DNA from 2 places in the Mucilaginibacter sp. A5337 genome. Region 1 is predicted to be linked to the other one. Evidence: riboswitches for the same ligand, from Rfam matches in the RefSeq annotation. Region 1 holds a riboswitch; the other holds the start of a gene.

What was found. Region 1 has a riboswitch for cobalamin ahead of metE (5-methyltetrahydropteroyltriglutamate--homocysteine S-methyltransferase). Riboswitches for the same ligand answer to the same signal wherever they lie in the genome.
Region 2: linked by a shared signal. The riboswitch ahead of AC59JO_RS07850 (TonB-dependent receptor plug domain-containing protein) and the one ahead of metE (5-methyltetrahydropteroyltriglutamate--homocysteine S-methyltransferase) in region 1 are both predicted to bind cobalamin.

Annotation. Positions count from the first base shown of each region.
Region 1 is NZ_JCAWEC010000002.1:438,669-443,109, forward strand. It holds gene AC59JO_RS06715 (TlpA family protein disulfide reductase) at 1-176, shown strand, start outside; gene AC59JO_RS06720 (MFS transporter) at 184-1,548, opposite strand; cobalamin riboswitch at 1,773-1,965, shown strand; gene metE (5-methyltetrahydropteroyltriglutamate--homocysteine S-methyltransferase) at 2,138-4,441, shown strand, end outside.
Region 2 is NZ_JCAWEC010000002.1:712,119-716,559, forward strand. It holds gene AC59JO_RS07845 (DUF6580 family putative transport protein) at 1-536, opposite strand, end outside; gene AC59JO_RS07850 (TonB-dependent receptor plug domain-containing protein) at 588-2,540, opposite strand; cobalamin riboswitch at 2,662-2,857, opposite strand; gene AC59JO_RS07855 (serine hydrolase) at 2,831-4,159, shown strand; gene AC59JO_RS07860 (SRPBCC family protein) at 4,225-4,441, shown strand, end outside.

The DNA of each region.
Region 1 (4,441 bases):
CTGATTGGCTGCAACTTTACGATAATGAGGGCACCGTGGCTCAGACGTACGTGGCCAATGCTATTCCAAAATATATACTCATTGATAAAGAAGGTAAAATGTTGAGCTTTGATGCCCCCGGCCCGGCTAACGCGCAGGCAGAACAACTGCTCAATGAGGCCGTAGCGAAGCAGTAACATGGTTTTACTTTTTCACACTCCTGGTTACCAAAAACAAGGCTAAAGCAGTTAATCCGATGGAAATAGTTGCGCTTTTAGATACCGCTCCTAAAATAGATACACTGCCTCCCGCTGCCATCGCGCCAAAAACGGCTACACCGATGGCGCCGGCTGTTTGTCTCGAAGTATTTAAAATAGCAGAAGCCGTGCCCGATAATGTTTTATCTACGCTTGATAAGATTCCGTTGGTCATGGCCGGTACAGCAAGCCCCATTCCCATCGGAATACTCAGAAAAGGTAGGAATAGCTGAATATAAGGTGTATGCTCATAGGCTATAAATAAGCCGGCAAACCCCACTGCAAACATAATTAACCCGGCAACAATGGGTTTGCGAATCCCGTAGCGGTTAATAATGCGACTGCTGATTACATTTGATATAACAAAACCTACTGTAAGCGGCAGGAATGCGAACCCGGCAATAAGGGAGGGATAGTTCAGTACCTTTTGCAAATAAAGGCTCAGTATAAAAACAGTACCGTAATATGAACCGTTTAAAACTGCACCCAATACCAATAGCGCATTAAATTGCCCGGATTTAAACAGGTGAAATGGCAGCATGGGGTGGGCGACCCTGCTTTCGATCCATAAAAAAATACCGAATAGTAGCACGCTTAATATGAGTCCGCCCCAGATTAAAGCATTACTGAACCCGAGTCTTGGTACTTCAATAATTACGCTGATTAATGTGGTGACCGATAGCATCCAGATGAGCTGCCCTGCTACGTCAAAGCTTTTTTTGTTTGTTTTTGCGGTTTGCTCCATTTTAAAGCTCAGGACATAGCCGATAATGCAAATGGGGATGTTAACAATAAAAATATAACGCCAGTTGCTAAACGCTATTAATAAACCGCCGATAGTAGGACCTGCTACCAGGGCCGAGCTTCCGGCTGCAGTCCATAAACCTACGGCGCGTGTGCGTAGCTGTGGTGTATGCGCAAATTGATGATTGAGCAGTGCAAGTGAGCTTGGAATCATCATAGCTGCGCCGACTCCCTGGGCTATCCTGAAAATGATAAGCGTAAGCGCATCCGGCGCCAAACCGCAGCCCGCCGATGCGATGCCGAAAACGATCAAGCCTATCTGGAAGATCTTTTTTGATCCCAAAAGATCGCTAAGGCTACCTGCCGACAGCATCAATACGGCAAAGGCCAATGTGTAGGCGTCAATTATCCATTGCAGAGTGCTGATGCCGGCATGGTACGCTTTTGCAATTTCGGGCAAAGCTATATTAACAATAGAAACATCAAGCTGGGCTACCACGAAGGCGAGGCTGGTAGTTAATACCGCCCAGCCAAAACCCGGAGTATTTGTACGTGTTTGCTGACTCATAGAAGCCGCCAAAGTTAAGGAACGCTTTTCACCGGGAATGGTACAATTCAACGGTTTGTAAGGGTTAATTGTTTATTGACCGTTGTGTGACTTATAGCGAAACAGGAATATCTAAATGTAAGGCCAGTTAGTGTGCTTTTTAAAGGAGCCTGTTTTAACAAATAAAATAACCTGAATATTCAGGTGGCATATCCTTATATTTGCCCCGATAAGTTCTTTACTTTACTTCATCAACCGGTATAGGTTTTACTTAATTGTAGATTAATAGGGAATCGTGTGCAAATCACGAACTGTCGCGCAACTGTAAGTAACACAAAAGGTTTTTGCCAATAATGCCCACTGTTCCGATAAATCGGGATGGGAAGGGCGGCAAAAATGTTACAAGTCAGGAGACCTGCCTAATACTGAATTGACGGTGCTTTCGCGGTATGAAGCTCTGGTCGGGGTTATGATTGCTTGCCTGTTCGGGATCATCCCGTTATAAGGGCGCGTACTCATATATTCTCTCCATTTTTACATATCACAAAACATTGCGAAGCTTAGCTGAAAGGGCTTTTAACCGATTTATTCATTTAATCAATTAAAAGAAATGCTAACGCAAAATTTAGGCTACCCGCGTATTGGTAGCCGGCGCGAATTAAAAAAAGTCTGCGAAAACTACTGGGCAGGCAAAACAGGATTAAAAAATGTGCTTACTGTTGGTAAATACATTAGGGAAGAAAACTGGTTGCTGCAAAAGGAAGCCGGGATTGACCTGATCCCGTCAAATGATTTTTCGTTTTATGACCAGGTGCTTGATCATTCCTTAACATTTGGTGCTATTCCCAAACGCTATCACGAGGTAATTCAACAAAAAGGCAATACAGAGCTCGATTTGTATTTTGCTATGGCGCGTGGCTATCAAAAAGAAGGTTTGGATATTGTGGCTATGGAAATGACCAAATGGTTTGATACCAATTACCATTACATAGTGCCCGAATTTTATAAAGATCAGCAGTTTAAACTTTTCTCAACCAAGGTTATTGATGAGTTTTATGAGGCTAAGCAATTGGGTATCATCAGTAAGCCGGTATTGCTTGGCCCGGTATCTTACCTGTTGTTAGGCAAAGAAAAGGAAGCAGGGTTTGACAGGATAGACCTTGTCAAAAATTTACTGCCTGTTTACTTTGATATTCTGAATAAACTTAAAGCTTTAGGTGTTGAATGGGTTCAGTTTGATGAACCATTTTTAGCGCTTGATTTAAGCGAAAAACAACAGCAGGCATTTAAAGATACCTACGCTCAGCTCAGGAAAGAGTTTCCTTTTCTGAAGATAGTACTGGCAACTTATTTTGAACGATTGGGAGATAACACGGCTTTAACAACTTCATCACCGGTTGATGCTTTACATATCGACCTGGTTCGTGCCCCACAGCAGTTGGATGATGTAATTGCGCATCTTCCTAAAAAAATCATCCTCTCTTTGGGCGTAGTTGATGGCCGCAACATCTGGAAGAACGACTTTATCAACTCGCTAGGCATTATAAACAATGCGAAAGATAAGCTGGGCGCCGACCGCGTTTGGGTTGCTCCTTCATGTTCATTGATCCATTCGCCATGCGACCTGCAAAGTGAAACCAACGAAGGGGTACTTACCTCCGAAATTAAACAATGGCTGGCCTTTGCCCGTCAAAAAGTTAATGAAGTGGTGCTGCTGAGTCGGTTATCGGAAGAAGTTGTCAGCGACAGCAGCCTGCACCAGCTCGCTAAAAACCGGGAGGCAAACGAGGCCCGGCGGATATCTCCGCTTATTCATGATGAGGTTGTTAAGCGCAGGGTAAGCACAATTACCGAGAGCGACGAACGGCGTATAAGCACTTTCGCCAATCGGAAAAAAGAACAGCAGCTTTTGCTTGATCTGCCGCTTTTTGCTACCACAACCATCGGCTCATTCCCGCAAACAACCGAGGTGCGCAGCTGGCGTGCGCGTTTAAAAAAGGGAGAGTTGACAGCGGTTGAATATGATGAGCTGATAGCACAGGAAACTGAAAAGGCGGTAAAATGGCAGGAGGAAATAGGTTTGGATGTACTGGTGCATGGCGAGTTTGAACGTAATGACATGGTTGAATACTTTGGCGAACAACTGGCTGGTTTTACTTTTACGCAAAACGGCTGGGTACAGAGCTATGGTAGCCGTTGTGTTAAGCCGCCTATTATTTATGGCGATGTATCAAGGCCAGAGGCAATGACCGTAAAATGGTCGGCCTATGCGCAGTCATTAACTTCGCAATGGATGAAGGGTATGTTAACCGGCCCGGTAACCATTTTGCAATGGTCGTTTGTACGTAATGATCGGCCACGTTCTGAAACTTGTACACAGATAGCTTTGGCTATTCGTGATGAAGTATGCGACTTGGAGAAGGCCGGCATCAAGATTATACAGATAGATGAACCTGCTATTCGCGAAGGCTTACCGCTTCGCAGGGATGACAGGGCAAATTACCTCGACTGGGCGGTTAAAGCTTTCCGGATTTCGGCAAGCGGCGTTCAGGATAGCACGCAGATCCATACACACATGTGCTATTCGGAGTTTAATGATATCATTAAAAATATTGCGGATATGGACGCTGATGTTATCACGATAGAAACCTCGCGCTCGCAAATGGAACTACTGGATGTTTTTGCCGATTTTAAATATCCTAATGAAATTGGCCCGGGTGTGTATGATATTCATTCGCCCCGCGTACCCAACAGGGAGGAGATGATTTATCTGCTTAAACGTGCGCAGGCTGTAATTCCTGATGCCCAGCTTTGGGTAAATCCCGATTGCGGTTTAAAAACCCGCGGTTGGGATGAAACTAAAAAGGCCTTAATAGAAATGGTGGAGGCTGCAAAATCCATCCGCGAAAGCGTA
Region 2 (4,441 bases), 270 kb from region 1:
TACTTATTCTTAGCCAATTCAAAACCACCAAAAAGTATTGCACTAAATACCAATGTACCCAATGCCATATTTTTCTCAAACGGAATAGCTTTAATCAATGATTCGCCATAGCCTGCTAAGGTATGCGGATAAAGCGTGCCGTATAACCATGGTAGGTCGGTAATTAACCAGTGAATTAAAACTGTTGCAATTGAGCCTAAAAGCACGTTAACAACGTTTACCCTTTCAAGCAGATTGCCAACAAGCACCATTAATGCAAAGCATAAGTAAACCCATGCAGCTCCGCCGTACCACAAAGTCAGCTTTGACGTGTACAGGTAATTAATCACAATATCTGTTGTAAATAATGTAAGCAATACCGTTGCATAACCTTTCCACTTTGATGCGAAATAAGCACCACCAAATAATGCAATAGCACCCACCGGATTGAAATTACTCAATTCTTTATACTTAAATGCTAAAAGCCTGAATGCGGCAGCAACCACGATCATCAGGATCAGGAACAGGTTGCGGTTGGTGTTATCTTTTGCGGTCATGATTTTATATATGGCGTAAAATTACTTAATAATCCGAACAATAAGCAAACGCTATTTAAATTGATACCTGGCACCAAGCATGAAGTTGATACCACGTGTGTTATATCCTAACCAGTCTACGTATTTAGTATCCAAAACGTTGTTCAGGTCGCCGAAAACATTTAAGTTTTTGGTTGCCTTATATCCCAGGTGCAAATCTACCAGGTTATAGTGCTTCAATGTAATCACTTCTGATCCTGTGTTTGTAAAAGTCAAATCAGTACGGTTACCTGTATATTTGTAGTTAACACCTACCTCAAAATCACTTAAAACATCGTAGCTGATATTAGCGCCGAAAGTACTTTTAGGCCTGCGGTAAAGATTGCTGGTTTGTACACCGGTTTCATCGGTAAGCTTACCTGTTACATAAGCGTAATAGGCAGATGCGTGTATTTTGGTGTCGCGATATTTTAACTCAGTTTCAAAGCCTTTATCTTTTTGCTCTTGTCCGTTTTTATAGAAGGAGCTATACGGCGGGGCCGATTCAGAGAAAAAGTAGATCACATCTTTTGTATTACGCTTAAAAAACTGGGTATTAAATGACAGCGTGTTTTTAACAATCTCCCAATCAAAACCTGCTTCGTATGATGTGGTGATCTCAGGATTTAATTTAGGATTGCCATACTGAGAAAACAACTGATATAGCGAAGGCGACCTGAATGCTGAAGCTATTGTGCCGAAAACTTTAAACTGATCGGCAAGGAACAACGATGGATTGATGGTATAGGTAAACTTGTCGCCATATTTGCTGTGGTTGTTGTACCTGCCGCCTAACTCCATGTGGAAGATATCGTATTTGAAAAACAACGAAGTATAAGCGCTGAAGATGTTATTAGCAGCGTCGCCTGCTTTTATAATGCTTGGCACACCCGGATAGGATGTTGATTCATACAGGCTGTACTGGCTTGTGTTGCTGTATTTAAAGGCCGCGCCGCTGGTAATATCAAAATACTTATTCAATTCATAATTAAACACAGCTTCAGCATTAGTTATACGACCTGTATTTTTTGTAACCTGGTGGGTTCCGTAATTGTCAGACGGCAGGTTATTGAAATCATTTTGAACCGTATTTTGCGACAGGTTCACGTTTAGGTCACCTTTAGGCAAAATCAACTTTGCACCTACTCCGCCAAATAAAAAGGTGTTTTTATAGGTATAATCATTATCATTAGTGAAAGCACCATAAGGCAAATCGCCTGTGTTGTGACTTACCTGCAGGTTTCCGTTCAGGATAAACTTAGATGAAACATTTTGGCTCAAGTTTACACTGGCAGAGCGCTGATGAAAACCATCTTTCTTAAAACCGCCTTTGCCTGTAGTATCTGTAGCAGCGGCAAATCCCTTTGAATCGGTATTTGAAAGATTGATGGCAATATCGGTATTTTTTACACGCCCAATTAATGACGCCGATTCTTTAAATGTATTGTAGCTGCCGCCGGTTAACTGCAAGCCACCGGTTAATCCTTGCTCTTTTGCTTTTTTGGTGATGATATTGATAACGCCAGCTACAGCGTCAGAACCATACAGTGTTGAACCGCTTCCTTTTAAAATCTCGATATGATCTATCATATCCAGCGAAAAGGCATTAAGATCGTAACTGCCGTCAATGCCTGATGCATTGTTTACCGGGAAGCCATCGACAAGGATAAGGGTATTGCCCGATGACGCTCCGCGCAGGAAAACAGAAGTACTGATGCCCGGTGCGTTGTTTGCTCCTGAAAATGTTATGCCTGCAACATTATTTAATAATTGAGGCAATGATTTGCCTTGTGATTTATTGATCTCATCGGCAGAGATTATAGTAACAACGCGACCGATGTCTGACAGTTTTTTAGGCGAACGACTTGCCGTTACTACCACCGTATTTAAAGTGCGTGTGGTGTCCTGTGCATATGCAGCATTGGCTGATAAACCAACAGCTAACAAGCCGAAACCCAAAGTAATTTTAGCGTACTTTTTTTCCATGTATGATTGATAATGTATAAAATAATAATGCAGCCTGAATAGCATACACGGAAATGAGTAAAATGAAAACACGCCAATTGAAGAGCATTCACATTCAAGCTTCAATCCCCGAAAGCTATGAATAACATATAATGCCTTGGCAGGTCTTCTGACTTACTCCCCATTTGCCTGGCCTTCCCTCCTTTTTTCAGAAAGTGACCTATAGATTTGGCAACGGTTACGGAGCTTACAGCTGCGGGACAGTTACGGACTTACACCGTATTCCCTTTTAATTCATTAAAACAACTTTAATGAAACCTAAAGCGCTGCAAAAGTACAATAAGTATCTGTTAACCTCAAATCACATGACTATATTTATCGTGATGAAATATTTCTGTACTTTCTTGCTGATCATGAGCGCACTCGGCAGTTTTGCCCAGCAACCAGATACCATTTTTCTGAAGGGGTTACTACATGAACATCCTGAATTATTTTCTGGCGTGCTTAATCATCCCACGCAAAACGAGGTGCAAATACTATATACCCGGATAGACAGGGATAATAACAACACACCTCACTTTACCTCATATAGCTACCACCTTAATGCGCATCATTATTTTTACCCGGCAAGCACAGTAAAACTCCCTACAGCCATATATGCACTTGAAAAGCTAAATGAACTAAAAATAAAAGGCTTAAACCGGAAGGCAACCATGATTACCGACAGCGCATTTGCAGGCCAAACCAAAGTACAGGTGGATACATCATCAGCCACGGGTCTCCCATCCATCGAAAACTACATTAAAAAGATTTTACTGGTAAGCGATAACGATGCATATAATCGCCTGTACGAATTTGTTGGTCGTGAAGAGATCAATCAAAAGCTAAAAAAATATCACCTTGATAATACGCGTATTGTAGGCCGGCTGGCTATCGGAGATGCAGGTGAAAGTACCCGGCACACCAACCCTGTCAATTTTTATAACGGCGATAAATTGGTTTATTACAAGCCGGCATTATATGATGCTTTAAACTACCCTATGCACCTGGAAAATATGCTACAGGGCAAAGCGTATTTAGATAGCAGCGACCGGCTGGTCAACAAACCCCTTGATTTTTCTGAAAAGAACGTCTATTCACTTGCCGATCAGCAGATGGTGCTTAAGCGATTGCTATTCCCCGAAACATTTCCGGAAAAACAACGCTTTAATTTAACGGCGGACGATTATCGGTTCATTTACCGTTACATGAGTACCTTTCCTACAGAGAATACAAAGCCTACCTATAACCGACCTGAATATTTCCCGGCCTATTGCAAATTCTTATTTTATGGAGGTGATAGTACCGCTGTCATTAACGCTGATATCAGGATCTTTAATAAAGTTGGCGACAGTTATGGTTACGATATTGATAATGCCTATATCGTTGATTTTAAAAACAAGGTGGAATTTATACTCAGTGCCGTTGTGCAATCAAACGAAGATGGGATACTGAATGATAATAAATATGAATATACTACCGTGTGCCTGCCTTTCCTGAAAAACCTTGGTCAGGTGATATATCAATACGAATTAAATCGCCCTAAAAAACACCTGCCCGATTTAACTAAGTTTAAATTCACCTATAGTAAAAAGCAATAAAATTCACTTCAGAAAAACTTAGTAGCACAATAGGTGTTTTAAAAACGACAACTATTTAAAAACCTATGGCAACTACAATAGTAAAATATACCGACAACTTCCCTGTACTTTATGGTGATGACCGCATAAACCTGAACTGGCCCGAGCGCTTTACCTCTATTGCAGGCGGCATGAAACTCGGATTCTCAGGCTTTAAAAACATTTTTAAAAATCCGTTTGCAAGTATCGTAAAGATAGGAGCTGGCGGTTACCTGTTAAACCGGGGTATTACCGGGCATTGTG